Regions from separate parts of the Paenibacillus sp. cl141a genome, predicted to be linked through region 2. Evidence: riboswitches for the same ligand, from Rfam matches in the RefSeq annotation. Region 2 holds a riboswitch; each other region holds the start of a gene.

Region 1 (9,792 bases), on a different contig from region 2:
GCGATGCTGAATGATCCTGAGAGCCAAATACACTGCTTAACCCCCAGCTTGATCCGATCTATGCGATTCGCTCCGAAGTTCTGAGCAGCAAAAGTCGCCATTGTAATCCCGAAGGAACTCATCGGCTGCGTCGCGAGCATATCAATCTTCTGAGCCGCGGTATAAGCCGCAACGGCTGTTGCCCCGAGACCGTTTAGCGTGATCTGAAGAATGATGGCTCCGATTGCGATAATGGAGGCTTGGAAGCCCATCGGAAAACCTACCCACATATGCTGGCGTATAAATTTCCAATCGATGGACCAGTCGGCATTCTTGAATTGAAGGAGCGGGACCTTCTTATGAATGTAGATCAGACAGAGCAGGCAGGAGAACAGCTGCGATATAACCGTGGCAAGTCCGGCTCCGGCTACTCCCATCTTAAATGCGAGAATGAATAAGAGGTCGAGCACGATGTTCAGAATGCTTGCAACGACCAGGAAGAGAAGCGGGGTCCGGCTGTCGCCGAGAGCACGGAGCAGGTTAGCCAGCAAATTGAACAGAACGGCCGCGCCGACGCCCCAGTTAATGACGATCAAATACGAATACGCATCATCCAAAATTTCGGCAGGGGTGTTCATCATGACGAGGACGGGCCTCGTAAATATAACGCTCACGATGGTGAGGAATACCGTGAACACCAGACTGATCCATACACTCGTTCCCACGCTTTTGCGGACGCCTGCGATATCCTTAGCTCCAAAACGCTGTGCGGTTATGATAGACAAACCAGCCGTCAAGCCTTGGGCAAAGCCGATGACAAAAAACAAAATGCTGCCTGTCGAGCCAACGGCTGCAAGTGCGTTCACGCCAATGGTACGTCCCACGATAAGGGTGTCTGCCATGTTGTAAAATTGTTGAAAAATATTACCGATCAAAAGCGGGATGGTAAACATGGTAATCAGCTTGATCGGACTTCCTTGCGTCATGTCTCTCATGTAGATTCTCCTATGCCGTCAATAAACGTTCCTCTAGAGATTTATTTGAAATATTATGCTCCAAGCAGCGCTTATCGCATCGAATGGAAACATTATAATGGGTGAGGGTCGTTTGTATTCTTGTGTATCTTAACATGAAAGAACATAAATTTCTCCCTATTTATTCCCGAAATCAAAACTAAAAGCAAGTACTCGTGATCAGAAGAGTTTGTACCCGATTTGGATCCCTGATTTTTCTATAACTGAAAAGGCCAACCGGTCATTTCGGTTGGCCTTTTCAACATGATGACATGTGATATCCCTATGGAATTCCGATGTTTATGCCTCTTCGACGGCAAGCTTATCCAATGCCAGCTTCGCGCGTGACCGCGCTTCTTCGACATCGCCGGCGCTTGACAGCGCGACTGCTACTCGTCTTCCGGCCTTGGTTACCGGTTTGCCGAACATGCGAAGCTGCGTATTCGGAACGGCCAGCGCTTGCTCGGCGCCTGTAATCGTGTAGTCTTCCAGCTCTCGGCCGGCTTTCAGCGGGCGGCTGGCTCCCGGCGTGATCAATTCGATCTCTGGTATCGGAAACCCGAGAATGGCACGGACATGAAGCGCAAATTCGGATAGATTTTGCGTGACCAGCGTAACCAGCCCAGTATCATGCGGACGCGGGGATACCTCGCTGAAGTACACCTTATCCTCGGCCAAAAATAATTCAACGCCGAACAAGCCGTATCCGCCAAGCTCGTCGGTAATCTTCCGCGCAATATATTTAGCCTCCTCGATTTGCGCTTCAGACATGTCGTGCGGCTGCCACGATTCGATATAATCTCCGCTTTCCTGAATATGCCCGATCGGCGCACAGAAGCTTGTTCCATTTACGGAGCGGACGGTCAGAAGCGTGATTTCCGACTGGAATGAAATGAATTCCTCAATGATCACTCTTCCGTTCTGCACGCGGCCGCCTTCCATGGCGATGTTCCAGCAGGACTCGATATCCCCTTCAGAACGGCACACGCTCTGACCTTTGCCGGAGGAGCTCATCAGCGGTTTGATCACGCACGGAAAACCCATGTCCAGGACAGCCTGCTTGAATTCCTCATAGGTATCGGCAAATCGATAGTCCGCAGTCGGCAGTCCCAACTCCTCTGATGCCAACCGGCGGATCCCTTCACGGTCCATCGTAAGCTTTGCGGCTCTGGCGGTAGGAATCACCCGATACCCCTCATCCTCCAGCTTCACCAGCTCCGAAGTAGCCAGCGCTTCAATCTCCGGAACGATCAGGTCCGGCTTTTCCAACTCAATAATAGCGCGCAGCTTCTCTCCGTCCAGCATATCGATCACATGGCTGTGATCGGCAACGTGCATGGCAGGAGCATCGGCATAACGATCGACGGCTACGGTTTGGACACCCAATCGTTGTGCTTCAATTACGACTTCTTTCCCTAGTTCTCCGGATCCCAGCAGCAATATTTTTTTCGTTTTGAACATCGTTGTTTTATCCCCTTTTCATAGTTTCAGAGACGATAGAAGCCCAAGAAAATAATAAAGAGGTAAGGGAAATAAACTCCCTTACCTCTGCCCAGGCGTACGGCCGTTGTCATCCATGTGCTCCCTCATGGTTCCCCATGCTACGCCAGTCACACATAAACCTATACATTGTTACATAAATGATACTGAATCTTTTCGTTAAATGCAATATCAGCCTGCGTCTTTAAGATTTAGATTTCAACATTTCGATCATATCCTGAAGCGAGTGTGACAGCCATTTCTTAGGATGAATGACAATCTGGATGTCCAGTCGAATGTCAGGGTGTTGAAAGGGAAGAATCGCCAGCTCTCCCCTCTTGATTTCCTCCTCTGCTACCATTCTCGGCAATAATGAGATGCCGGTACCGGACATGATATATCTTTTGATTGCCTCGGGATTGCCCAATTCCAAACCAATACGGACGGGAGCTCCGCTGGCGCGCAGCACTTTTTCCAACATGATCCGGTAATTGCAAGTATCCTCGGTCATAATCCATTCGCAATCAGCCAGATGCTCCAGCTCGATGACGGGCAACCTGCGAAGCGGATGATCCGGATGGGCAATCAGATGGAGGGGCTCTTCCCGGATCGAGATCCAATTCAATGAAGTGTCTTCCGGTTTGTTCTCCAGAATAAGCCCGAGATCGTACTCACCCTCTCTTACCTTACTGACGATGCTATCTTCACGATCCGTTTGCAAGCGGATGGCAAGATCTTCATGCTTCTGCCTCACCCGATGAAGGACGGATGGAAGAAAATATGCGGCAAGCGAATCGATCGTTCCAATCGATAAGACGCCCCCGCCTTGTTTCGTCAGCTTTTCCTTAGACTGGTGGAACAGATCCAGCATTTGGACAGCATACTTGAACAGCTCCTCCCCTGACTTCGTCAGGCGCAGGCCTCTGCCATACCGTTCAAACAGCTTGACGCCGTATTCCTTCTCCAGCTTCTGAATCTGGGTGGTAACGCTGGATTGTGCATAACCCAATTCGTCAGCAGCTTTAGTAAAGCTCTTTCGAACAGCAACCTCCCTGAAGGTTTGCAGATAGATCAGTTCCATCGCTCTCTCCTCATCAATAATATTGATAATAACTATCTATTATTATAGATAACACCGATCCCGATTCCCATGGTAAAGTAAAGCCACAATTCATGAAATGGAGGAAAGATCATGTTGAGTCCGCAAGATTTGAGAGGTATTTATGTTCCGGTGGTCACCCCCTTTTCACATGAATACGCATTGGATGTTCCGTCTTATCATCGTTATTTGGAGAATTTGTTATCCCATGACATTCAAGGATTGATCATCAACGGTACGACCGGAGAGGCGCCGACGGTAACTTGGGAAGAGGTCGTTCAGGTGATGGAGGAAACGCGAAAAGGTCTGGACGGGCGGCAATTGCCGGTCATTATTGGTACGGGTACCAACGATACGTTCTCCAGCATGAAGCGGACGGAATGGGCAGGACATATCGGGGCAGACGCGGTATTGGTGGTCACGCCGTATTACAGCCGCCCTTCGATTGAGGGCATTATACAACATTTCCGCAACGTCGCGGAGGTGGGGATACCGGTTATTTTGTACGAAGTTCCTTCGCGCACCGGAATTTCCTTACCGGTCGATGCCATTCGAAGAATCATGGAGATCCCCGGTGTCATCGGAATGAAGGACAGCACTGCGAGTACAGAGCTTATGAGAAGCTTGTCTCCATACGATACGAAGCCTGTTCTATGCGGAGACGATGTCCGCTTTCATGAGATGCTTTGTCATGGTGCATCGGGGGGCATTTTGGCGTCGGCCAATGTGAATACCGAAGCTTTTATTCGTGTCTATCAATTAGCTGTCCAGGGGGATTATTCTCGTTCCGAAAAGGAGTTTGAAGTGCTGCTTCCCGTTATTCATCAGTTGTTCGCAGAATCCAATCCCGCTCCGCTAAAATGGCTGCTTGCCAAGCAAGGCCTTATCTCATCCGACACCCTGCGCCTGCCGATGGGCCCCATTACGGATGAGCTCAAGCTATCTTTGGATCAAGCATTCAAAGGCTGAGAAACTTTAAATCATGGACGCAACAGGTTTCTCCTCAAGAGTGGCGGAACGCATCGCTTCCTTACCATTCTTGAATGGATGATTCGATGCTATAGGGCGCACAAGCTTTCAATCAGCAGAGAATGGGATGGGTGATACTGACATTTTACACAAAAAAGAAATTCTGCTTAGATCTATCAATTTAAAGGATTGATGAATGAAATCGCCCCACTTATAATATGGGTACATTCAATTCCTCCCAGAAATTTGAAAGGAGACTTGCAGTGCTGCCCTATTCAACCCCTAATCATGATTTTGCCTTTGAACAATCTGTAATCGGTATGGCTTTGGTATCGCTAGATGGAACGATTCTTAAGGTCAATTCGGCACTATGTGATCTGTTGGGTTACTCGCCGCAGGAGTTAACTGCCGGGGCGCCGCAAGAAGAAAACAGCCTCCGCGGGTTATTGAATCGAGTGATTCAGAACGCTAGGGCTGCCCAGGGCCATCAGCCATTCGTCCCCCCGGTTGAATATGCTTACCGTCATCCGTCTGATCGCGAGTTATACCTTAGTGCACGCTGCAGCGTTGATCACGATCCGGAGCAGGGGCCCAAGGGATACTTGGTACAATTCGAGGATCGAACGCTGCTGAGACAGCTCATGAAACAGCTGGAGCAGAAGGAACAGAAGCTGAACGAGAAGGAAAATTCGTTTCTGCAGCTGCTGGAAGAGCTCCCTCTCTCCGTACTCATAACTAAAAAGGGCATTGTTCACTATGTTAATTCTGCTGGACTCCGTCTCGTCAATGCGATGCACCCCCGTGACGTGCTGGGCATTTCAACCGACGTGATCGTCGACGCATCATATCATCACGCATTGATGAAACGCAGGGCAACGTATGCCGAGAGCGGTGAAATCGGAAGCGTCGATTACCTGATACGCTGTCTGGACGGGCAGGAGAAGATGGTCACGGGATTCACGTTAATCATACAATATGAAGGCGAGAATGCGGCCGTCGGCATCTTCAAGGACATCACGGAGCAGCGGATGGAAGAGGACCGCGTGATGCAATCCGAGAAGCTGACGACCGCCGGCCAATTGGCCGCCGGCATCGCTCATGAAATTCGAAATCCATTGACATCGATTAATGGATTCGTGAAGCTATTGCGATCCGCGGAACGCAGCAACGAGCTTTATTTTGAAATCATCGAATCGGAGCTCAAACGCATCGAGCTCATCGTCAATGAGCTCTTGGTGCTCTCCAAACCGCAGGGCGCCCACGTGAGCGGACCCATCGACGTGTCGGCCATACTGGATCAGATCATTACGCTGATGAAGGTGCAAGCCGCTCTCAAGAATATAGAGATCATTCCCCATTATCCACTGATTCCGATCTATGTACAGGGCGAAGTCAACCAGCTCAAGCAAGTGTTCATCAATCTGCTGAAAAACGCGATGGAAGCGATGAATCACGGCGGAAGCATCACCTTGGACATTGTGCACAGCGGGCCCGAGGTGCAGATTATCGTGCAGGATGAAGGAGTTGGGATGACGCAGGATCAGATCCAATCACTGGGACAGCCCTTTTTTACAACGAAAGACACCGGCACGGGACTCGGTCTCATGATTACCAAGAATATTATTCATAATCACGGCGGTACGATGAACGTGGAGAGCACTCCTGATCATGGGACAACCTTTACGATCCATTTACCTGCTTTATAATGCGTACATATATCGGAGGACATAGGCATGGACATTCAAGATTCAAACTTACATAAACAATTTGCAATAAACTGCTTCAATCAGGTCTGGGATATCCTGGAGAAGAAGCTGCGGACGCCGGAAGACGAAGAGAACATGATTCACATGTGTCATGCTTCCTTTTGGCATTGGAGCCGGGTGGCGGATCATACAGAGCGCAACCTGTCCATCGGGTATTGGCAGCTCTCCCGAGTATACGCGGTAACGGGTCAGGGCGATCAAGCACTGCATTATGCCAAGCGCTGCATCACGATCGGGTCATCGGCTAACCTCGAACCCTTCTACATCGGTTACGGATACGAAGCGGAAGCGCGGGCCTATCTGGTTCTGGGGAACAAGGAGCATGCATTGGCATCCAAGCAAAAAGCGGCAAGTTATCTCGACAAGGTAACGGATAAGGAAAGCCATCAGATGCTTGCCAACGATCTCGGAAGTCTGGACTAACGCGCAAACTGCGCATGATCGGATCTTTTATCGAAAGGGTTTTGTCAGATGATAACCGATATAATAAAAGACTTCTCTGCATAAAAAGGGGAGCTTGCTTCTTACGCTTTGGTAAGCGCTCCGTGACGCGGGTGAAGGATTGGCTTCGAGACCCATATCTTCAGCCATCACCATCGCCCGCTTCATGTGCAGCGGATCGCTCACGATGAGATACGAGGACAGCCCTGCCGCATCGCCTATCTTGTTGGCATAATACAGGTTTTGCTCGGTGATCACCGAACTCGTCTCGACCAGGATATCCCTCTCCGGAACGCCGTGTTCGATGGCATATTGTTTGGCAGCTTCCGATTCGGCCACTTCATCTTCCGACCCGCGTCCCCCTGTAAAAATGAGCTTATCTACGTATTGTTGATCATACAGCCATAACGCATGATCGATGCGCCCCTGAAATACAGGCGAAGGTTTCCCCGCCCATACTGCGGCACCCAGCACGATCGCTGCATCGGAGGGAATATTCACCGTTCGCCCTGCATATTTCCAAATCGTGTATCCCACATTAATCGAATAAACCAGCATGATGGCTATCAGTCCCAGCAAAACTCTCAACAAGATGCGCTTTCTTCTATTTCCTGCTTTCCGCAGCTGCATCAATCGGGTCATGCAACACCTCCAACTTCCACTCGTTCAACTCCAGCCTTCATTTTAGCATCATGGGTACAGGGATATAATACAGCAAAGAAGCCTGCGGCTCCATCATGGAGCTGCAGGCTTTTGATTATTCCAACTTCCTCTTGGTTCCAACGGACATCAATCCGTTTCATATCCATATAGCGTGACTCTGTTCTTCCCCTTGCTCTTGGCAATATGCATGGCTTTCTCCGTTTCGTCAGTCAAATGGGTAAGACTCAGCATGGAGGCAGGCGTTAGGCAAGCCGCTCCTACGCTTACCGTCATAAACCCGTCTTCCTCCGTTCGGTCCTTGGGGATGCTGAGCGCCAGGACGCCTTGACGTAGCTTCTCAGCCACTTCATAGGTTCGGCCGGGATCGGTATCTTTGATCTTCAATATAAAGGTTCCGCCGCCGTAACGCGAAACGGCCGCTCCATAGTATTCGCCTATGATTTTCAGTGCGTCGGCAATCCATTGCAAACATAAATCGCCACCGTATAAACCATGAAGCGTGTTATACAACCGGAAATCATCGATATCGACCATCAGCTTCCGATAAATTCAATCGGCTCATTGGCAACCGAAATCGTAAGATTGATATATTGTAAGTCCGGTGTCGCTATTGCTTGAAGGTCTCGGCGAATCATAAGCTCAAATTGCGTTTTTCCGATAAACTCCTCAAGGCTCTGTCCCAACAGGGACTCGGCGCTGATCCCGAGCAGCTGCTCCGTATTTCGGCTGCACTGCGCGATCCTGAAATCGTCGATAGGATTAATGGCAAGCAGTACGCCATGGGGCTGAATATATCCTGGAATGTGAATAGGTTCTTTTTCGCAAATGGTCAGGTCGATCGGTTCATCCGTTACATAATCGCCCTCCGTCAGTAACTTTCGATTAAGTGCATCCTGTTCAGTCATTGCTTATCAACTTCCCTTATTCACAGATTTAAAACCAAATGCCCAATGCATCTCATTGTTATAAAGAGATACATTGGGCACAGCATATTATAACAACAGTTCTATGAAATTGTACGCCATTCAGACTTTAGCATAGCATAGTAATACTCATCCCACCAAACCTCGCCTCGAGGGATACACTGCCTAAAGCAGCCTTCTCTCCTCATACCAAGCTTCTCCATCACCTTATACGAAGGCGTGTTCTCTGGCTGGCATGTCGCGATGATCCGGTGTACTCCCAATGCTTCGAAGCCATACTGAAGCAAGGCTCTGGCTGCTTCCGTAGCATACCCCATACCGTGGTAGGCCGAATGAAAGACCCAGCCGATCTCGTAAGTATGTTCGCCGAAGCAAGGATGAAACACCATGTGTCCGATCACGCGTTGTTCCTTCTGCAGCATGACGGCATAATGATGCGGTTGCCCGCCCTTGTTCTGCTCCAGAAATTCCTTTACCGTCTCTTCCGTATGCACCGGCTCCGGCATGTAAAACATCACCAAGGGATCGGATGTATATTGAAGAACATCCTGCCAATCTCCTGGTACAAACTCGCGAATCACTAATCTTTCGGTAACGATATACATTTGCCCGACTCCTCTTCAAGTTGTATTTCCGTGTCCTCTTTGCTCACACTTCAATACAGGGACAAATGCGATTCGCCGTTTATCCTTTTCTTTGTCTTTCCTGATAACGCCGGGTCACCTTCTTTCTTGCTGCAGGCTGTTTATACTTTATTCGACTTTATGTATGAAATTCCTTCACTAATTGTAAAATTACTGGATATTTTGGCTTAATATCGATTTGATTTTATCAAAATGCATGCCTTCGTGATATAAGCAGAAGCTTAAGAATTCTTCTATCCTGGATAACTTTAAACCTTTGGATGTCGTGTAGGGAGACAAGGGTGGTATCTTGCAGATGCGTCAAATAGATATGTCCTGCATTCCACTTCACATGGTTGTTCATTCCGCTCGGAATCCATTCCTCCATATCATCCGGGATATCCCGTTAGCGAGTATTCCATTCTATCGTGCGGATTATAATAACCATAGGCCAGCCGAAACTTTCGTTCGTCAGCTTGCACAAATCTGTCACGTGCTCCAAGTTCATACGTTTCATGCGGCTGCCCCGTCTTCTAGTTAAATAACGGAATCGTTCAGCATGTTTTTCTGCCCGTGCTGCAACATTTCTACAGATCTCCCGTCTATAGAGGTGCAGCAAGTACATTTTACCAATTCGCCATGGCTTGGCTGTATCCTAGCCTTTAGGATATTCTACACTTGGAGGAACCTATCATGAACAAAATCTACAAAGTACTTACAACCGCTACCATTCTGGCGATGGCAGCACTGCCGGCAGTCGCTAATGCACAGGACACCCCTCCTGCTTCAGTCCATACGGGGCAAGGCAGCATCGTGAACCAGGCAAAGAAAAGCGTT
Region 2 (9,792 bases):
GCCGTTGCCCAAATTCCAGTGGGAAGTTGGGGCGCTAGTTCCGTAAGGAACAATATCAGTAATAGATTGACTTATAGTAGTTTCTGTTGATACAGGAGTGTTCTGGTGGTTAACCAACTCAACTTCAGCGGCAAAAGTAGTAGAGACGGACGTCACTGAAAGAGCCATCATAGTAGCAACTATAATTTTTTTTGTATTCATACAAATCTACCTCTTTCCTTATAAGGAATTTTAATTATAAAGAACTATCCTCCTTATTTGGAATATAATTACTTTATATATAAATAGTAACAACTAATATTACTGTTGTCAAATTTTATACATTATTAAATTAATTCTATATATTGTTTTTGATTCTATTATTTATTGAGTATATGAGATTCAAAAATGAAAAATAAAGTATTCTACGTTTGAATCTCTCAATACCGGACATACTGATAGCATCATAGAGTTTCGTTCATAGAGAGGCGGTTGTCCGAGATGAAAAATTATAGCGAAACCTTCCGTATTATCGTAAAAAAAATGATTGTGCTCTTATCCTGCATGTTTATGGTCATCATGGCTTGGGAGGGACAGCAGATCGATGCTTCCGTTGTCGGCGGTCCGATCCCTCAAGAATCGATTCGGCTTCGCATTCTTGCGAATTCAGATAATCCGTCCGATCAGCTCGTCAAAAGAGAGATTCGTGACGCGGTCGTTGAGCAAATGCAGCTGTGGGTCCTGCAGCTGGAGAACCCGCAAAGCCTGGAAGACGCCAAGACATTAACCCGGCAGCATCTTCCCGAAATCCGCCAGCTGGTGGGTGAAGAGCTGAGAAAAAGAGGAATTACCTACAACTACCAAGTTGAGCTCGGCGTCGTGCCGTTCCCCACCAAATTGTACGGGGGCACGGTGTATCCGGCGGGTGATTACGATGCGCTGCGGATTACGCTAGGGGAAGGTCAAGGACAAAACTGGTGGTGCGTCCTGTTCCCGCCGCTTTGCTTCATCGACGGCGGCAGCGGGGATGCGGCAGCCCAGCCTGTCGAGACGGGGATCCAAACGGTGTCCGCCGATGCGGGCGACGCTTCTCCGGAGGAAGCGCCGAAGAAGGCAAGCGAAAGCGAGCCGGAGGTCCGCTTCTTCCTGTGGGATATGTTCCTGGGCCTCTGGAATTGGGTGGCGAGCTTATTCTAGGATGATCCCGCGTATTGATTTCCAATACGGACAGGGTATAATAAATTTGGATGAAGAAGAGTGCTTTCTCTTTGGCGCGACCGGTTTCCATGGGAACCGGCACGGGACTGAAGAACGAGAAGCGCTTTTTCTTTTGGAGTATAGGCAAAACGCGTTTGGATGTTTATATATTTCATATACAGAAAGCTTGGGATAGGTATGGAACAGAACGGGAATGACAAGGAACGCAACCTGCAGCGGGAACAAGGCTCCCGGAATGCTGCATCGAAATCAACCAACGTGTGGCACGTCTTAAGCTCCCTCTCCAAGGAGAACCTCGGGTCCGGGAAGGAAGCAAAGCAGGCGCTGCACGAAGCAGGACAGGTGCTTGCACAGGGCGGTACGGTGGCTTTTCCGACGGAAACGGTGTACGGACTTGGTGCTGACGCGGGCAATACAGAGGCGGTCGAGCGCATCTTCGCCGCCAAAGGTCGGCCATCGGACAATCCATTAATCGTGCATATCTCGGAGCTGGCTCAGCTTGACGGCTTGGTCCAGCAGGTGAACGAGACGGAACGGGCGCTGATGGCGTCGTTCTGGCCCGGACCGCTGTCGCTGGTGCTGCCTGTGAAACCGGGCGCCGTATCGCCTCGCGTGACGGCCGGACTCGATACGGTTGCCGTGCGGATGCCGGATCACCGTGTGGCACTGGCTCTGATCAGCGCCGCCGGTTGTCCGCTCGCCGCACCGAGCGCCAACCGTTCCGGCCGGCCAAGCCCGACGCTGGCCAGCCATGTGCTGGAGGATCTGGCGGGGGCGATCGACGGCGTGCTCGACGGCGGCCCGGCCGGGGTGGGCGTCGAGTCGACGGTGGTGCAGGTCGGCGAAGACGGGGCCGTCACGGTGCTCCGCCCGGGCGGCGTCACGGCCGAGCAGCTTGCCGCGGTGGCGGCAAGCGTGAGACAGGACCCGGCGCTGCAGCGCGCCGCCGGGGAGGCGGAGAGCCCGGCGCCGCGCTCGCCGGGCATGAAGTACACGCACTACGCACCGAAGGGTGCGATGTGCGTGGTGCAGGGCCCGCGTGCCGACGCCGTGTCGGCACGCATCGCGGCCGAGCTCGAGGCGGCGGCACGGCGCGGGGAGGTGACCGGCGTGCTGTCGTTCGACGAGCACATGGGTCACTACCGCGCGGACGTTGCCGTCTCGCTCGGCAGCCTGGCCGCGCCGGAGGAAGCGGCCCGCCGGCTGTACGCCGGCCTGCGCCGCTTCGATGAAGAAGGCGCGACCTTCATCCTGGCCGAAGCGTGCCCGGAACAGGGGCTTGGCGCAGCCGTCATGAACCGGCTGCTGAAGGCCGCGGGACATCACATCATCCACGTCAATGAAGATGCTGATTGAACGGTTTTAGCATGATTTCCCCCTTGTCCGCATATGGTGTACAAGACCATGGGACTTGGGGGAATGGGGATGTTGGAGGCGTCTGTCCAATCGGGACAGCTTGCGGCGATTCTGCTGATGGCGGTTGCACTCGGGCTAGACGCATTTTCGCTTGGCATCGGAGTCGGAATGAGAGGCGGCATGCGTTTAGGCCATATGCTGGGCATCAGCTTCATGATCGCATTGTTTCACATGCTTATGCCGCTGGCGGGCTTATTTGCCGGCCGCTATGTAGGCATGCTGCTGGGGCACGTCACAGGGTTTGCGGCAGGCGGGCTGCTCCTCCTGCTGGGTGGACATATGCTGTACAATGCCTGGCGGGGCGGGGAAGGTCAGCGAATTCATCCTACCGCGTTCTTGGGCATGCTGCTGTTTTCGCTCAGCGTCAGCATCGACTCCTTCTCGGTAGGCGTTTCGCTCGGGATGTTCGTGGATGATGTGCTGCTGATCGTGATCTCCTTCGGTGTCGTGGGCGGTTTGCTGTCCATTCTCGGCCTGCTGCTCGGCCGTCAGGTGAGTAACAAGCTGGGAGAGTACGGCGAAATGCTGGGCGGACTGATTTTGATCATCTTTGGCGTGATGTTTATCTTTTGACGCAATATTTGTTACAATAATCCCAAAACAACCTATCAACGGGGAGGTACGGGACCGTGAAAAATATATTGTTTGTCTGCACGGGGAATACGTGCCGCAGCCCAATGGCGGAAGGGATGCTGCGCAAGCTCGCCAAACAGCGAGGCATTCCGCTAGAAACGCAATCCGCCGGCGTCTCGGCCGTAGACGGCATGCCGGTATCCCGTCATGCGGAATCGATACTGCGGGATCAGGATATTCAAGATCGCTTGGTATCTAAGCCGCTGACGGCGAATCTGGTGGAATGGGCAGACCTGATTCTGACGCTGACCCAGTCGCATAAGCAGTATGCGATTCGGCAGTTCCCGCATGCCGCCGACAAGATGCACACGCTGAAGGAGTTTGTGGAGGATGACCGGCGGGTGCTGGATGATCTGCGGGAGCAGGACAGCCTGTACGCGACGCTTGAGCTGGCCAGATCGCTGGGCCGCGATGTCAGCGACCGCGACCGGGAGCGTCTGATCGAGCTGCGCCAGCGCATTCCGAGCTTCGATATCTCCGATCCTTTCGGCGGCTCGCGGGAGGAATACGAGGCGACGGCGGCGGAGATTCGGACGGCGCTCTTCCGCCTGCTGGACAAGCTGGAAGCGGATCAGCATAAATAGGATCGGCTTCCACGGAAGCGAAGAGTAAATCTGGATCCGGGCTCAATATGGCTAAAAAAGCCGCTTGCCTTTCGCAGGGTATTGCTTTAAGATGAAGGTGAAAAACATGATCCGATGTAACTGGCGACGAAGTGGATGAAACCACGATGGAGCATCGGAATATACGGCCGGTCGCCTGGGCAAAGAGCATTTGGAGCACAATACGTGCGCCGACTGCTCTTTTTTCGTCTTTTGCGTGGAGTTTGGGTTATAATGAAACAAGCTAAAACGCAAAAGCGAACATTCGAGGGGGTTTTTCATAGATGAAAATTGCATTGGGTACCGATCATGCCGGCATTCGTCTGAAAGAGGAGATCGTGGAGGTCATTCGGGGCCTTGGACACGAGGTGGAGGATCTTGGCTGCGGCTGTTCCGATTCCGTGGATTATCCCGATTACGCGCTTCCGGTGTGCGAGAAGGTGGTCTCGGGTGAAGCGGATCGGGGCATCCTGATCTGCGGAACGGGAATCGGCATGAGCATTGCCGCCAACAAGGTGCCGGGCATCCGCTGCGCGCTGACGCATGATGTATTTTCGGCCAAAGCCACGCGTGAGCATAATGACAGCAACGTGATTGCGCTGGGCGAGCGCGTCGTCGGCCCCGGGCTTGCTGCCGAGATCGTCAGTGCATGGCTGACAACGGATTTCAGCCAGGGCGAACGCCATGTCGGCCGCGTGAACAAGATCAAGGCCATCGAGGAGCGTTACCTGAAGAGCGAATCGCGTTAGGTCAACGCGTAAGCTGCTGCGGTTATTGCGTATGGAATGAAGCATCTTCTGTGAAAAAATTCATCGGGAGGACTGTGACATGACGGATATCTCCAAGGTTTCCTTGAGCGAACAGACGGCGCGGATCGTCCGCGAGCTGGCCGAAGCGGCAGCCTTAGGACCGGGCAAGGTGCTGGTCATCGGAGCCAGCACCAGTGAAGTGGTCGGACGCCGGATCGGTACAGGCGGCGCTCTTGAAACGGCGCAGCAGCTTCTTCAGGGCATTGCCGAGGTTCAAGCGGAATTCGGCTTCGCTGTAGCCTATCAATGCTGTGAGCATTTGAACCGGGCGCTAGTCATGGAGCGGGGACTGCTTGAAGAGCTGCGCCTGACGGAAGTGGCGGCTGTACCGTTTCCGGGGGCGGGAGGCTCCATGGCCTCGGCGGCGTATCGGAGTATGAAGGAGCCCTGCCTTGCGGAATCCATTGAGGCCCATGCGGGTGTCGATATCGGCGAGACGCTGATCGGCATGCATTTGCGAAGAGTGGCGGTTCCGTTCAGGCCGAGCGAGCGTTATATCGGCGATGCGCGCGTAACGGCGGCTTACACCCGGCCGAAGCTGATCGGCGGAGAACGCGCCGTGTACCGGCTTGAGCAGCGGGATGATTCCACGCTGTGCGATTGATTCGAATGAGAGCCCGCTTTAGTCATTAGGTAAACTTGTAGTCTTGACTTGGCAAGAGAAAATAACGATTGATTATGGGAGGATATGAACATGATGGAACATTTGCGGAAGAATGACCCGGCTGTATTGGAAGCGATGGATTTGGAACTGAAGCGTCAACGCAGCAACATTGAGCTGATTGCCTCCGAGAACATCGTCAGCGAAGCGGTTATGGAAGCCATGGGGACGGTGCTGACGAATAAATATGCGGAAGGCTACCCTGGCAAGCGTTATTACGGCGGCTGTGAGCGAGTGGATATCGTGGAGGATATCGCCCGTGACCGCGCAAAGGAATTGTTCGGTGCCGAGCATGCCAACGTTCAGCCGCACTCCGGCGCCCAAGCGAACATGGCGGTGTATTTGGCTGCGCTCAAGCCAGGAGATACCGTGCTGGGCATGAACCTGGCCCACGGCGGCCACTTGACTCACGGAAGCCCGGTTAACGCGTCCGGCCTTCTGTACAATTTCGTTGCGTACGGCGTGCAGGAAGACACGTTCCTTATCGATTACGACGAAGTGCGCAAAGCGGCTTTCAAACACCGTCCTCGTCTGATCGTGGCGGGTGCAAGTGCATATCCTCGCATCATTGATTTCGAGAAGCTTGCTGCCATCGCGAACGATGTAGGCGCATTGTTCATGGTCGATATGGCTCATATTGCCGGTCTCGTTGCCGCGGGTCTTCACCCGAATCCGGTTCCGCATGCCCATTTCGTAACCACCACGACGCACAAGACCCTTCGCGGACCTCGCGGCGGCATGATTCTGTGTAAGAAAGCTTGGGCACAGGCGATCGACAAAGCGGTATTCCCGGGCTCCCAGGGCGGACCGCTCATGCATGTCATTGCTTCCAAGGCCGTGGCGCTTGGCGAAGCATTGGATCCGTCCTTCAAGACGTACGCAGAGAACGTCGTGAAGAACGCAAAAGTGCTGGCTGACACCCTGATCGAGGAAGGCCTGAACATCGTTTCCGGCGGAACCGATAACCATCTGATGCTGGTCGATACCCGCAATCTGGACATCACCGGCAAAGACGCAGAGAAGGTGCTGGATTCCATCGGAATTACCGTCAACAAGAACGCCATCCCGTTCGATCCGACGAGCCCGTTCGTCACGAGCGGTATCCGTATCGGTACGCCGGCGGTCACTTCCCGCGGCATGGATGAGCAGGCGATGGTGAAAATCGCGAAGATTATTGCCATGACCTTGAAGCAGCCTAAAGACGAGGCAACGCTGGAAAAAGCGGGCCGTTTGGTGGCTGAGCTGACGGATCAATATCCGCTATATCCTGAAATGAAATATTAATCACAGTTTCGTCGGCATAAGAAGCCTATGATAAGAGGATCCCGCCTGAAGGTGGGGTCCTCTTTTAGGAGCTGTCACATTCTGGCCAGATTGCTATGCTCGCATGCTCCCAGTCGGGTCGCTTCGCGGTAAGGATCAATATAGGCGAAAATGGAAAACCTAGGTGCAGGGCTGACAAAGATCCGGTTATAAGGTCAAAACTCACGGAAATAAACATGACTCGTGCAGGTGTCAATTGACTAGAGGGAATGATATAATAGACAGGATTTATGGAGCTCACAAGTATTTACGCCCATATTGAAATAACATTTGCATTCAAACCGGAGGGACCAGACATGGGAAAATTGGTGATTTGTGATCACCCGTTGATTCAACACAAACTTACATTTATACGCGATATGCGGACTAACACAAAAGACTTTCGCGAATTGGTAGACGAAGTCGCGACTTTGATGGCTTATGAAATTACGCGGGAGGTTCCTCTTGAATCGATATCTGTTCAGACGCCGGTAGCCGAAACCCAAGGGAAAGTCATTTCCGGCCGGATGCTCGGCCTCGTGCCGATCCTGCGCGCGGGTCTCGGCATGTTGGACGGCGTGGTCAAGCTGCTTCCCGCTGCCAAGGTAGGGCATGTCGGATTGTTCCGCGACCCGGAAACGCTTCAGCCCGTGGAATATTATACGAAGCTTCCAACCGACGTGACGGAGCGGGAATTGATCGTCATCGATCCGATGCTGGCGACGGGCGGATCGGCCATCGCTGCGATCGACGTGCTGAAGAAGCGCGGCTGCACCCAGATCAAGATGATGAATCTCGTGGCTGCACCGGAAGGCGTGAAGGCCGTGCATGACGTTCATCCGGACGTGGATATTTACGTTGCTGCTCTGGATGAAGGGCTCAACGACCATGGCTACATCGTACCGGGCCTGGGTGATGCAGGAGATCGGCTGTACGGCACGAAATAAGAGCCGTGCCAGCCATTCGACGACTTGAATTGAAAAACAAGCATGCAAAGAGGGGTAATTTCAAACATGTCAAAAGTGAAAGTGATGACGATATTTGGGGTCCGCCCCGAAGCGATCAAGATGGCGCCGCTTATTCTGGAACTTCAGCGCCATCCGGAGCATATCGAATCGGTGGTTTGTGTAACTGCGCAGCATCGGCAAATGCTGGATCAGGTGCTTGACGTGTTCAAGATTGTTCCGGACTACGACTTGGACGTGATGAAGGACCGTCAGACGCTGAACGAGATCACCGTTCGCGTTCTGGAGGGGCTTGAGCCTGTCCTGCGCGAGGCTAAGCCGGATATCGTGCTGGTGCACGGCGACACGCTGACAACGTTCCTGGCCAGCTATGCAGCCTTCCTGCAGCAGATTCAGGTTGGCCATGTAGAGGCGGGTCTTCGCACATGGAACAAGCTGAATCCTTATCCTGAAGAAATGAACCGCCAGCTGACCGGCGTGCTGGCCGATCTGCACTTTGCGCCGACGGACTGGTCTGCCGAGAATCTCCGCAAGGAGAACAAGCCGGAATCCCGCATTTACGTGACGGGCAACACCGCTACAGACGTGTTCCAGTATACGGTGCGGGAAGGATATACCCACCCGGTTCTGGATTGGGCACAGGGCAAGCGCCTGATCCTGATGACGGCGCACCGCCGCGAATCCCAAGGGGAGCCGCACCGTCAGATTTTTGAAGCGGTGAAGCGCATTGCCGACGAGTTCGAGGATATCGCCATCGTCTACCCTGTGCATCCGAGCCCTGCCGTCAAGGAGCCGGCTCACCGCATTTTGGGGAACCATCCGCGCATCAAACTGATTGAACCGCTGGATGTCGTGGACATGAACAATATCTACACCCGTACGCATTTCATCATTACGGATTCGGGCGGCATGCAAGAGGAGGCTCCGTCCTTCGGCGTACCGACGCTGGTGCTTCGGGACACGACGGAACGTCCGGAGGGCATTGAAGCCGGCACCCTGGAGCTGGTAGGCACCCAGGAAGAGAATGTGTACGAACGCATTAAGGTTCTGCTGACCGATCAGGAGCTCTATGACAAGATGAGCAAAGCCGCTAATCCTTACGGGGATGGACAAGCTTCCCAGCGAATTGTCAATGCGATTTTGCACCATTTTGGCATTCGAAAAGAACGTCCCGAGGAATTTCACAGAATGTTCACAAAGGCATAGTTTACCGTATTCTGATTGGCAAGGGGACAGCATACAGTTGAACTGTACGGTTACCGCGGCGTTTTGCGCAATTTAGACTGCTCAAAACGCCGATTTTACACGGGAAATCCATCAAATCGATTCATTGACAAACTCTTGTTATATTCAGTAAAATGAGTTGGGATTAGAGGTTCATATGAAAAATCCGAAAAGTCAAGATAACCCTTGGTTGATAGCGCTATACATTAGCGGGGCAGGCGGTTTGCTTGCCGCTTACATTCTCATCGGTTTTTTTACCGGGCGATGGCTCATGAATCAGTTGGACGGGCCCAGAGTGTGGCTTGCCATTGGTACGCTTTCGGGGCTCTTTGTAGGGATTTTGAATATCGCTCTTCTCATTAAAAAGTTTTTGGGGGCGCAGGCGTGAATGATTTGACTTCCATTGTGAACGCTGTATTTAGAGTATCGTTACTCTTATTGTCTGCCTTGTTTCTCGGATGGGCTCTCTATCCGGTATTCCGCCCGATAATTATGGGGTTGATCATGGGCATGGCGGCGGGCTTGTTTAATGTACGCTTCCTCTCCATGAAAGTGCAGCAGCTGGCGCAATTGGCTGTCGATCCGAAACCGAAAAAGTACAACTTCGGCTTCATTACGAGATTGTGCATCGGGCTTCTGATTGTGATCTTCGCCGTAAAACTCGAACAGGTATCCCTCGGCGGTGCTATCGCCGGTCTGTTCATACCCCAATTGTTGACCATTCCTGTCAGCATTGTGTTCAGTTTGAGAAACAATCATTGATCAGCGCTAACTTGGAAAGGGGTGAAAACAATTATATGCATGATTCACCGATTATCAAACTTGGCGGATTGAATATTGACCTTTCAGCGGTCATAATGCTTCTTGTCACCTGTGTGGTGGTGTTCGTATTATGCCGGCTGGCGGTACGTAATCTATCTGTCGAAAACCCTTCCAAACTGCAAAACTTCATGGAATGGGTAGTGGAATTTGTGCAAGGCGTC
Region 3 (9,792 bases), on a different contig from region 2:
AAATAAACTCAACTGCAGTGGAACCGGTTCCAATCAAAGGTAAAAATAATGAACTCAGTTCCAATACCAAGCAAGCACTCGGATTGGAACCGGTTCCGTTATTTGAAGTATAAAATACCTAATTCAGATTGTCAACGCTTTCCCGATGAATCATCTCGCAATTCATGACCGTCAGGAAATCCACCGGCTCGTCGTTGACCAGCTTCATAATATGCTGTGCCGCGAGGTGGCCCGCTTGGAAATATCCATATTTCACCGTTGTTAACCCGGGATGAATCACCTCGGTTACGTCGTATCCGCCAAATCCGGTAACGGAAACTCGGTCGGGAATAGGGATGCCTTTCATGTGCGCCGCTTTCATCACGCCCAGCGCAATGTTGTCCGTGGCGCAGACCACGGCCGTCGGCAGCGTTCGGTTCAACTCAAACATGGAGCATGCCGTCTTCACACCATCCGACATCTTGAATCCACTCTCATAGAGAACCGCTTCCGCCTCTTCATACTCGCTTACCGCTTTGAGGAACCCTTCCTTCCGCTTGACTCCGACGGCTACGTCCTTTTCCGTCACCCCGATATAGGCAATTTGACGATGTCCCATCGACAGCACGTACCGGCCCATTTCATAACCTGCGGCATAATCGTTATAGATCATGCTGTGGACATGGTCATGCTGTTGTCCGAGCAGAATGACCGGAATGCCGATCTCTTGAATCGCGGCAAGATGGGTTTCCGTCACCTGCGTGGCGAACAGAATAATGCCTGAGATTTTTTGTCTGGCGAGATCATACAGCGCTTCGATCTCCCTGGATAAATCCTGGCTTGCGTTGATGATCAGTAGCTGATATCCGTGTTTTCTTAATTCCTCGTCCATGCCGGCGACAGTCTGCGATGCGGAGAAGGAGTCCAGACGCGGCATAATGGTGCCGATCATGCTCGTTTTTTTGGCTTTCAGGCTTTGCGCAAAAGAATTCGGGATATAGCCGGTTTCCTGAATAACCTGCTCAATCTTGCGGCGTGTCGCATGACTGACGGATCCTCCGTTCAAGAAACGGGAGACCGTGCTTTTGGCAACTCCGGCTTTGTGGGCAATATCGGCTATCGTGTTCTTCATGCCAAGATCTCCGGAGCCGTTAGCAGCGCTGCATCGAACGGATCATTCTCTGGAGCTCCCTGTTGTCCCGCACAACAGGCCATGATTCGTATAAACATGAATCTCTCCCCTTCGTATTTCTCTTATTCCTAACTATACCATGACGTCCAGGGATCCGTGAAATGCGGGCTCCAAGCCTAGCATTGCATGGTCCATATTGGCTTCTATGTTCCAGGCTCTGGCATGAAATGAAGGATTCGAAGGGGATGATTCAAGGGTGCAGCCTTGCTTCACATACTAATGGTCAAGTGCATTCCCTTAAGCTTGGACGGTTCGCTCGGCCGATTCGACGGTATGCTTCAGCAATGTCGCTATCGTCACGGGGCCTACTCCCGCCGGTACCGGCGTGATTGCGGATGCCGCCTTGGCGCAGGCTTCGTAATCGCAGTCCCCGATATTTCCTTTATTGTAACCGGCGTCCAACACGACGGCACCCGGCTTGATCCAGTCCCCTTGAATGAAATTAGGCTTGCCTACGGCCGCAACCACAATATCCGCTTGGGACACAATCTCCCCAAGGTTCTTCGTTCTCGAATGGCAGATCGTAACCGTGGCGTTGCGATTGAGCAGCATCATCGATACCGGCTTGCCCAGAATCGGACTGCGTCCGACCACCACCGCATGCTTCCCTTCGATCGGCAGGCTGTAATAGTCCATAATCGCGATAATCGCCGCCGGCGTGCATGACGGGTAATCGGCGAAACCAAACGCATTTTGCGAGAACCCGAGCGTGGTTACTCCATCCACGTCTTTTTTCATGTCGATGGCATCAAAAGCCGCCCGCTCATCGATATGGTGCGGTACCGGGTGCTGAAGCAGAATACCGTGGACGTTCGGATCCTCGTTCAGTGCTTGAATCGCGGCGATCAGCTCCTCCGTCGTTGTCGATGTCTCTAGCACTACTTTCTTGGATAAGATGCCAAGCCGCTCGGACGCATTTCCCTTCATCCGTACATAGGTCGCCGAAGCAGGATCATCGCCAACCAGAATCGTTGCCAGACAAGGGGTTACCCCTTGCTGTTTCAATTCTTGTACCTTCACCGCCAGCTTTGCCTTGATATCATCGGATACCTTTTTCCCATCCAAAATTACGGGTTCCTTACTCATGCTAATCCGCTCCTTCGCCATTGTATTAAAAAACATAAAGAGGCAAGGCGACTCGAACGTCTCCTTACCTCTTGCCCAGGCGTACGGCATATGATCCCATGTGCTCCCTCTTGGTAACCCAAGCTACGCCAGTAACACATGGATAACTTTTTTTAATATATCACGACTTTGGACTTCGCGCCACCGGCTATGCGGCTGCTCTTTAATCGTAAGGTTTTTGATTTATTGCCTGAAATCACGTATGTTGCCGAAAGTACAAGCATAGAATGTCCTAAGAACAATTCGCTCCAGGAGGTCTTGATGAGATATCCGGCGATCTTCAAAATGCTGCCCTTTATACTTCCGCTTGTGTTCGTGATTCCGGTCTTGACGATATGGCTGCAGAAGGACTTAACCCCCATATCCAGCCAAGACCTACAGCAGGTTAAAACCGTCTTTACGGGCATCTTCCTTGAGGCACTTCCTTTTATTCTGCTTGGCGTGCTGCTGTCGTCCCTTCTGCAGCTGTTCGTACAAGAGCAATGGGTGCGGCGTCTCACGCCGAAGAATCCGGTGGTTGGCGTCCTGTTCGCTTCCATGCTCGGCATCCTGTTTCCCATCTGCGAATGCGGGATGATCCCGGTCGTTCGCAGGTTGATGCTGAAGGGTATGCCCGCCTATATCGCCGTCACCTTTATCCTCAGCGGTCCTATTCTGAATCCCATTGTATTCGCATCAACGATCATGGCCTTCCGATCGCATCCCGAAGTGACGATCGGACGAATGGGACTGGCTTTTGCAGTCGCGGTGACGACGGGTTTGCTCGTTTATGTTTTTTCAAGAAGCAGCCCCCTGAAGCGTTCCTTTCAAGAGTTCGCCGAACAGGGCTCCCGCAAGGGGGAACGTTTGTTGCATGAGCATCCCAAAACCTGGAGAAGCATGTTTGTCCACGCCGGAGACGAGCTGATCGAGATGTGCAAATATTTAGTCCTGGGCGCTTTCCTGACGGCCTGCATCCAATCCTTCATTCCGAGGGAGGAGCTGCTGGCTCTGGGGAACGGTCCTGCCGCCTCCTATCTGTTCATGATGGGCTTTGCCTTCATCCTGTCCCTCTGCTCGACTTCGGACGCCTTCGTGGCATCGGCATTCACGCACACCTTTACCATCGGCCCGCTGGTTTCCTTCCTGGTCCTCGGCCCGATGCTGGATTTCAAAAGCCTGCTCATGCTGTCGGCTACCTTCAGGACCAAATTCGTGATCGGTTTAAGCCTGCTGGTAATTACGCTTGTCTTTACCGGCTCTGTAGCCGTCAACGCGCTATTCGGCGGTTAGGTGTAGGTAACAAACTGGAGAGGCAATACACAAAAACGGTTGGAATAACGGCACCTTCAGGCTGTTATGCCTTCGGATATCCACTTGAGATTGGAGGTGTTCGGGACGTGAAGCCCAGGCTGAGCCTGCGAAGCCACTATATACTGCGATCGCTGCTTATCTCAGCTCTGGCCGCCTATATCATGCATCTGAACGCATCAAATTCACTGGACTATTACTTGGCTCCCCATATGCAGACCCTGCTTCTGCTCTGTCCCGTGCCGCTGTTGTTCATAGCTTTCGGCATGCTGTGGCACGCCATTGCGGGAGCTTCCGGCGAGGTGTGCGATTGCGAGCACCCCCTGCCCAGCGGACTGATCAAAAACATATCGGTTTACGGGTTATTCACGGTGCCGCTGCTGTTCGGCCTGCTCCTGCCGGACCAAGCCCTCGGCAGCGATATGGCGGCCAAAAAAGGCATGATCTACACCTATCCGAACCCCGATGTTCGCCGTAAAACCGAGGAGCGGAATGCTCCCGCCGTTTCGGGCATGGAGAAGCATGGAACGAATGATGACCTGGCGGCAGCGGAGGACATCGCACTGAACGAGCGTTTTGTTCCCAAAGACATCTACAGCGTGGAATTCGCGGAGCTGGCCAAGCGCTTATATACCTTACCCGTCATCCGAGTGGAGCCGGACATTTTCTCGGAGACCGTTGGGGCCATGGATATGTACAAACAGCATTTTCAAGGAAAGGCCATCACCGTCCAAGGATTTGTTTTCCGCGATGGACATATGAACGAAGACACCTTTGCCGTCAGCCGCTTCCTCGTGATGTGCTGCACGGCTGACGCCGTCCCGTTCGGGGTCATGGTGCGCGCGGCGAATGCTTCGTTGTTCGCGAATGACGCATGGGTTCAGATCGTTGGCACGATCCAGGTGAACATTGTGGACGGTAAGGAAACGCTGCAAGTTCAAGCGAAACGGATTCAGCCGATCGAGCAGCCGTCATCCCCTTACATTTTCACGAATCCGGACTCTGTCGCAGATTTTGATGAACTGTATTCGAATGATATCGAGACCAAGGAGGAAATCAATAAATGAACAAGATACCCGTCGTGCTGATTAGCGGATTTTTGGGGAGCGGCAAAACCACGCTGCTGCTCAGGCTGCTGGCGTATGCCGCCAAACGGCAATGGAGGACCGCCGTCCTGATGAATGAGATGGGCGAACAGGACGTGGATGGCGATATCCTGTCCGGTGAAATGCCTAATCTTCCGATCGAGAAGCTGCTTGACGGCTGCATCTGCTGCACCAAACGAGACGAGCTGGGGAAAGCCTTGAAAAGCCTGTTAGACCGGAAGCCCGACCTCGTTTTCATCGAGACAACCGGAGTGGCGAATCCTGAACAGATTCTTGAGGATTTGCAGGATCCGTCACTGGTGGATCAAATATCGATCCGGGGCAAAATCGCCTTGGCCGACTGCAGCAAATTTCTCGAGTACAACAGCTTCTTTGCATCCAGTCGAGAGCTGGTCCGTACCCTGCGGGGACAAATCAGCTTCGCGGACTGGATCATCTTGAACAAGGCGGGAGAATGCGAAGAGAAACAGATCCATAAAGTCATTACCTCCATTAGAAAAATCAATGCATCGGCAAGCCTGTCCGTAACCGACTACAGCCGTTTGGATGAGCATGAAATGTTTGCGGCCCTTCAGCTAGAGCCAACGGAGAATCATAGCCATTCATCTCATTCTTCAAACCGGCAAGGGAGTCCTGCGGATCGCCTGCAAGGCAGCCCTTGGACCAGCGAAGAAGATCGGAGCAAGCTGGTGCGCCGCAACCATGAAGGAGCTCTCACTCATAATGAGCATCGCCATGTTCACGGAGAAGAGGCCGGGGAAGGCAGCCATTCCTATACCGGCCTCGATACCTTGACTCTATCGGCTCCGACCCCTTTCCCGCTTGAGATCAGCCTCGTCGAAACCTTTCTCGCCGCACGCGGTTCCGGCCTGCTGCGGGCCAAAGGATATATTCAGCTTTCCACGGGTCCTTCCCTGGTTCAATGGGCAGGCTCACAGCTTGCCATCGAGCCCAGTACGCTGAAGCTGCAGCGAGGCTATCTTACGTTAATCGGCCATCGTCTGGAAAAAACGCGCATTGTGCAGGAGTGGGAGGACTTGCTCAGCGGCGTGGTGCAGTGACATTGAATGCATGCAGGGATATGAAAAAAAGAAAAGGAGATCCTCAGGGATCTCCTTTTTCTCGGTTTGCTTATGATTAGTCCCTGGGATAATTCACTTCCATAATATCCATAAAAGGAACCTTCGTAATGACGCCGTTCTGTTTCATATGCACCTTCCCTGTACGGGAGTCCATTTGATCGATTTGTCCGCGGACCGCCTCTTCCCATCCCCAGACCGTCAGTACGATGACCGATTCCTCCTGATAAGCTTCCGTAAGCTGATTTCCGAGCTCTTCCAGTACAAACTCATCCCTGGTGGGTCGCTTTGGAACTTTTGCTTTTGCCATAATCTTGTCCTCCTGATTTATGTTGTTCATGCGTCAGCATTACATTCTCAATGAAAACGAATCTTTCATTCATTCTATGAATTAGGAATCTTACACCTATTATACATCAAATGCGATTCAGAATTCTCGGGCTCTCCCAGGATTCAGATTATCTGAAGGAACTATGGACTCGATTCGCTTTTTATACAAAAGACTTGATTTTCAGAAAATAAACCTATATGATTGACCCATCAACCATTGATGAGTCAATGAATTGAAGGAGGTCTTTATCATCTCTACATGCCATACACAAGACCTGCTGTACTTGCTCATGCATCTGAATAAGCACATTGCGACTCGGTTTGAACGATGTGCCGGCGTTAGTCCCAATCGGCTGGAACTCCTCTGCAAACTGACCGGCGGCGAAATTAGCCAGTCGGATCTCCAGAAGGCAGTGTCTATCGATCCGGCTGCGGTGACCCGTCATGTTCAACAGCTGGAAGCGGAAGGATTGCTTCTGCGGACGAGATGCGAGAATGACAACCGGATTACGTTGGTTCAGCTAACTGAAGTGGGCAAAAGTAAAGTCGCAGCGTTTAAGGCGGAGAAAGATCGATTTATGGAGGAACTGCAGGCAGACCTCACGGAATCAGAACGACTTGCGCTTGTTCATGCTTTACAGAAATTGAACAGCCAGATTCAACAGATGAAACACCCAAGCAAAACTGATTAACTTATAGAGACTAAAGGAGAGAATACCATGTCTGTAACGACCCTAAACAATGATTATAAAGAAATTATTACTTCCCGCCGCTCTGTGCGAGTATACGACCCATCGGTCAAAATCAGCCGTGAAGAGATGACTGAAATTTTGGAAGAAGCGACTTTGGCTCCGTCATCCGTTAATCTTCAGCCTTGGAGATTTCTTGTCGTTGATAGCCCGGAAGGAAAAGCGACGCTTGAAGAGCTTGCACCAGGGAACAAAACACAAGTTTCAACTTCTTCGGCAGTCATTGCGGTATTTGGAGATATGAACGCATTCGACAATGCAGATGAAATTATGGGCACTGCTGTAGAACGCGGTTATCTGCCGCAAGAGATAAAAGATCAGATGATGGCAAACTATACCGATCTGTTCGCACGTATTCCGGCACAGGCTTTCCGTGAAATGATCCTTATAGATAGCGGCTTGGTTTCCATGCAGCTTATGCTTGCTGCCCGTGCCCGTGGATATGACACGAACCCTATCGGCGGATACGACAAATCCCGAATTGCAGAAGCATTTGGCATGGAGAAGGAACGTTATGTGCCGGTCATGCTCATCTCGGTAGGTAAAGCTGCCAAAGAAGCGCGTTTGACGACTCGTCTTCCTATTGATCGTATTGCAGAGTGGAAGTGAGGGCACAACGATGATTATTATTCATGCAGAAATGAAAGTTAACAGCGAACATGAGACAGAATTTCTGGAATCCGTAAAAGAGCTTATTGAAGCATCCCGTGCGGAACAAGGAAATGAATCTTATAAGCTGCTCAAAGATACGGAGCAGGATAACACGTATCTCATGGTTGAACAGTGGAAAGACCAGGAAGCTGTGGGGCTCCACAATGCGAGCAGCCATTTTCAGGCGTTTGTGGCTAAAGCTCCAAAATATCTGACAGCTCCGCTAAACGTGCAGGCCTATGCTGGCCAACTGATCAACAAATAATGAAACAGATTATAATCCGAATGAAGAAGCCAACTCGTTTAGACGAGTTGGCTTTTTTAATACTATTACCGCATTCCATAACCGGATCGAACAGATAAACATCCTTATAGCGATAGCTCTTCGATGGCCATCCATGGCAGCGGATTGTGAAACGTTGACCAGTCCAGCTGCATTTCCCGGTCGGTCAACAAACACTCGTCCAGCTCCCGCTCGATTTGTTCCTGTTCCATCCCAATACCGATCATGACGAGTTCGGTCATCCGATCTCCCCAGACGTTATCCCATTTTCTTCGCACATCCGGCTCACTTCGTAACAGCTCCTGCTGCTCCTGCTCGGTTAAAGCCACGACCCAGTATCCTGCAGGCCCGAACTGAATCGAAGGCCCGGCCTGGCTTACACTTGCCGCCACATCCTCGCGTACGGCCAGCCAAGCGATCCCTTTCGCACGTACGACTTCTTCCGGCCAATCACCCATGAATGCCGCCAGTCGCTCCGGATGAAACGGTCTTCTTCTCCGATAGACAAAAGAGCTGATGCCGTATTCATCCGTTTCCGGCACGTGCTCCTCCTTCTGAAGCTCCTGGATCCAGCCGGGGGACTGACTGGCTTTTTCAAAATCGAATAAGCCGGTATTCAGAATTTCCGCAGGTGCCACTTGCCCTTTTACGGTACGGATGATTTTGGCGCTTGGCTGAAGTTTTCGCAGTATGCCCTCTACCTTGGCCAATTCGTCCTCGCTTACCAAATCGCATTTGTTCAACAGCAGCACATCGCAAGTCTCTACCTGGTCGATTAACAAATCCACCACTTCCCGCGTATCCTCTTCGCCCAGCGCCTCCTTCCGATCAAGCAGGCTTTGCCCCGAAGAGAAATCCTTCCAGAATCGGTTCGCGTCCACCACCGTTACCATGCAATCCAGCCGGGCGAGATCGGACAGCTGTACGCCGGACACCTCATCCGGGTAAACAAAGGTCTGCGCAACGGGCACGGGCTCGCTGATTCCCGTCGATTCGATCAGTATGTAATCAAAACGATTCTCTTGAGCCAGCTTCTGAACTTCCTGCACCAAATCTTCCCGGAGCGTGCAGCAGATGCAGCCATTGGACATTTCGACCAGCTTCTCATCCGTTCGTGACAGGCTTCCTTCCCCTCTCACCAAATCAGCATCGATGTTCACTTCGCTCATGTCGTTCACGATGACCGCTACCTTCAATCCTTCGCGATTATGAAGCACATGATTCAGTACCGTCGTTTTGCCTGAACCGAGGTAACCGCTAAGAACAGTAACCGGAATTCTATTGTTGTAATTCATCAAATGACTTCCTCCATTCCTTAATCGTAATAATTACGATTTATGGTATGATGATATATCCCCTCCATTAAATTGTCAATCCTTCACGTTTAAAAACATTTCTACAAGCAGAAAAAATCTCCAATCTCCGGTAATCAATTTCATAATATTCCTTTACAAGAATATTCTCATAATGGTATATTATAATCAGTCATTGGTTAATCTTTACAAATAAGGAGGATACGTTATGAGCCAAGACGTAATTTCGTTCATAGAAAACCTGAGTTTGCCTTGGCAAGCAGAAGTCGGCAAAAAACTTCGACTCATGGTCCATGAAGCCATTCCGGAGGTAGAAGAACAGATTCAGTACAAAAAACCGCATTTTCTCAAAAACGGACACTATGCAGCCGTGATTTCGCCATCCAAAGATGCAATCGCCTTTATGATCATGAACACAACCAATCTAGAAGTCCCTTCAACTTTCGATGGTCCACCCGAACGGAAATGGCTCAAAATTCGAAAAGACGATACTCCTGACTATGAACAGCTATCCGAATTATTAGTTCAAGCATCAAGTTCGTTGTAATAACCAGATCGGGGGTAAGGTCCCATGAAACAGACAACGTTGCATGCGCTAGCCGAACCTAACCGATTACAGATGGTCGAACTGTTACGAGAAGGTCCTTTAACCGTCAATCAGATTGCCGAATGTCTTCAAATCCGGCAACCTCAGA

The links. Region 2 has a riboswitch for ZMP and ZTP ahead of rpiB (ribose 5-phosphate isomerase B). Riboswitches for the same ligand answer to the same signal wherever they lie in the genome.
Region 1: another riboswitch for ZMP and ZTP. It lies ahead of purT (phosphoribosylglycinamide formyltransferase 2); the one in region 2 lies ahead of rpiB (ribose 5-phosphate isomerase B).
Region 3: another riboswitch for ZMP and ZTP. It lies ahead of BMX45_RS03120 (bifunctional 5,10-methylenetetrahydrofolate dehydrogenase/5,10-methenyltetrahydrofolate cyclohydrolase); the one in region 2 lies ahead of rpiB (ribose 5-phosphate isomerase B).

The regions. Positions count from the first base shown of each region.
Region 1 is NZ_FNZO01000001.1:810,069-819,860, reverse strand. Features, by position in the region: gene BMX45_RS03920 (MATE family efflux transporter) at 1-974, opposite strand, end outside; gene purT (phosphoribosylglycinamide formyltransferase 2) at 1,293-2,453, opposite strand; ZMP/ZTP riboswitch at 2,536-2,616, opposite strand; gene BMX45_RS03910 (LysR family transcriptional regulator) at 2,677-3,552, opposite strand; gene dapA (4-hydroxy-tetrahydrodipicolinate synthase) at 3,664-4,539, shown strand; gene BMX45_RS03900 (PAS domain-containing sensor histidine kinase) at 4,803-6,245, shown strand; gene BMX45_RS03895 (hypothetical protein) at 6,273-6,728, shown strand; gene BMX45_RS03890 (YdcF family protein) at 6,756-7,388, opposite strand; gene BMX45_RS31570 (hypothetical protein) at 7,385-7,549, opposite strand; gene BMX45_RS03885 (GGDEF domain-containing protein) at 7,536-7,943, opposite strand; gene BMX45_RS03880 (hypothetical protein) at 7,943-8,314, opposite strand; gene BMX45_RS03875 (GNAT family N-acetyltransferase) at 8,416-8,937, opposite strand; gene BMX45_RS03865 (peptidase) at 9,649-9,792, shown strand, end outside.
Region 2 is NZ_FNZO01000003.1:468,007-477,798, forward strand. Features, by position in the region: gene BMX45_RS12045 (hypothetical protein) at 1-201, opposite strand, end outside; gene spoIIR (stage II sporulation protein R) at 481-1,176, shown strand; gene BMX45_RS12060 (L-threonylcarbamoyladenylate synthase) at 1,375-2,553, shown strand; gene BMX45_RS12065 (manganese efflux pump MntP) at 2,623-3,186, shown strand; gene BMX45_RS12070 (low molecular weight protein arginine phosphatase) at 3,243-3,830, shown strand; ZMP/ZTP riboswitch at 3,937-4,018, shown strand; gene rpiB (ribose 5-phosphate isomerase B) at 4,133-4,597, shown strand; gene BMX45_RS12080 (TIGR01440 family protein) at 4,677-5,261, shown strand; gene glyA (serine hydroxymethyltransferase) at 5,352-6,602, shown strand; gene upp (uracil phosphoribosyltransferase) at 6,938-7,567, shown strand; gene wecB (non-hydrolyzing UDP-N-acetylglucosamine 2-epimerase) at 7,634-8,791, shown strand; gene BMX45_RS12100 (AtpZ/AtpI family protein) at 8,967-9,197, shown strand; gene BMX45_RS12105 (ATP synthase subunit I) at 9,194-9,571, shown strand; gene atpB (F0F1 ATP synthase subunit A) at 9,607-9,792, shown strand, end outside.
Region 3 is NZ_FNZO01000001.1:645,218-655,009, reverse strand. Features, by position in the region: gene BMX45_RS03125 (LacI family DNA-binding transcriptional regulator) at 119-1,111, opposite strand; gene BMX45_RS03120 (bifunctional 5,10-methylenetetrahydrofolate dehydrogenase/5,10-methenyltetrahydrofolate cyclohydrolase) at 1,409-2,257, opposite strand; ZMP/ZTP riboswitch at 2,324-2,403, opposite strand; gene BMX45_RS03115 (permease) at 2,558-3,568, shown strand; gene BMX45_RS03110 (TIGR03943 family putative permease subunit) at 3,676-4,653, shown strand; gene BMX45_RS03105 (CobW family GTP-binding protein) at 4,650-5,753, shown strand; gene BMX45_RS03100 (YolD-like family protein) at 5,830-6,081, opposite strand; gene BMX45_RS03095 (MarR family winged helix-turn-helix transcriptional regulator) at 6,392-6,793, shown strand; gene BMX45_RS03090 (nitroreductase family protein) at 6,821-7,459, shown strand; gene BMX45_RS03085 (putative quinol monooxygenase) at 7,470-7,766, shown strand; gene BMX45_RS03080 (GTP-binding protein) at 7,871-9,079, opposite strand; gene BMX45_RS03075 (DUF1801 domain-containing protein) at 9,306-9,644, shown strand; gene BMX45_RS03070 (ArsR/SmtB family transcription factor) at 9,669-9,792, shown strand, end outside.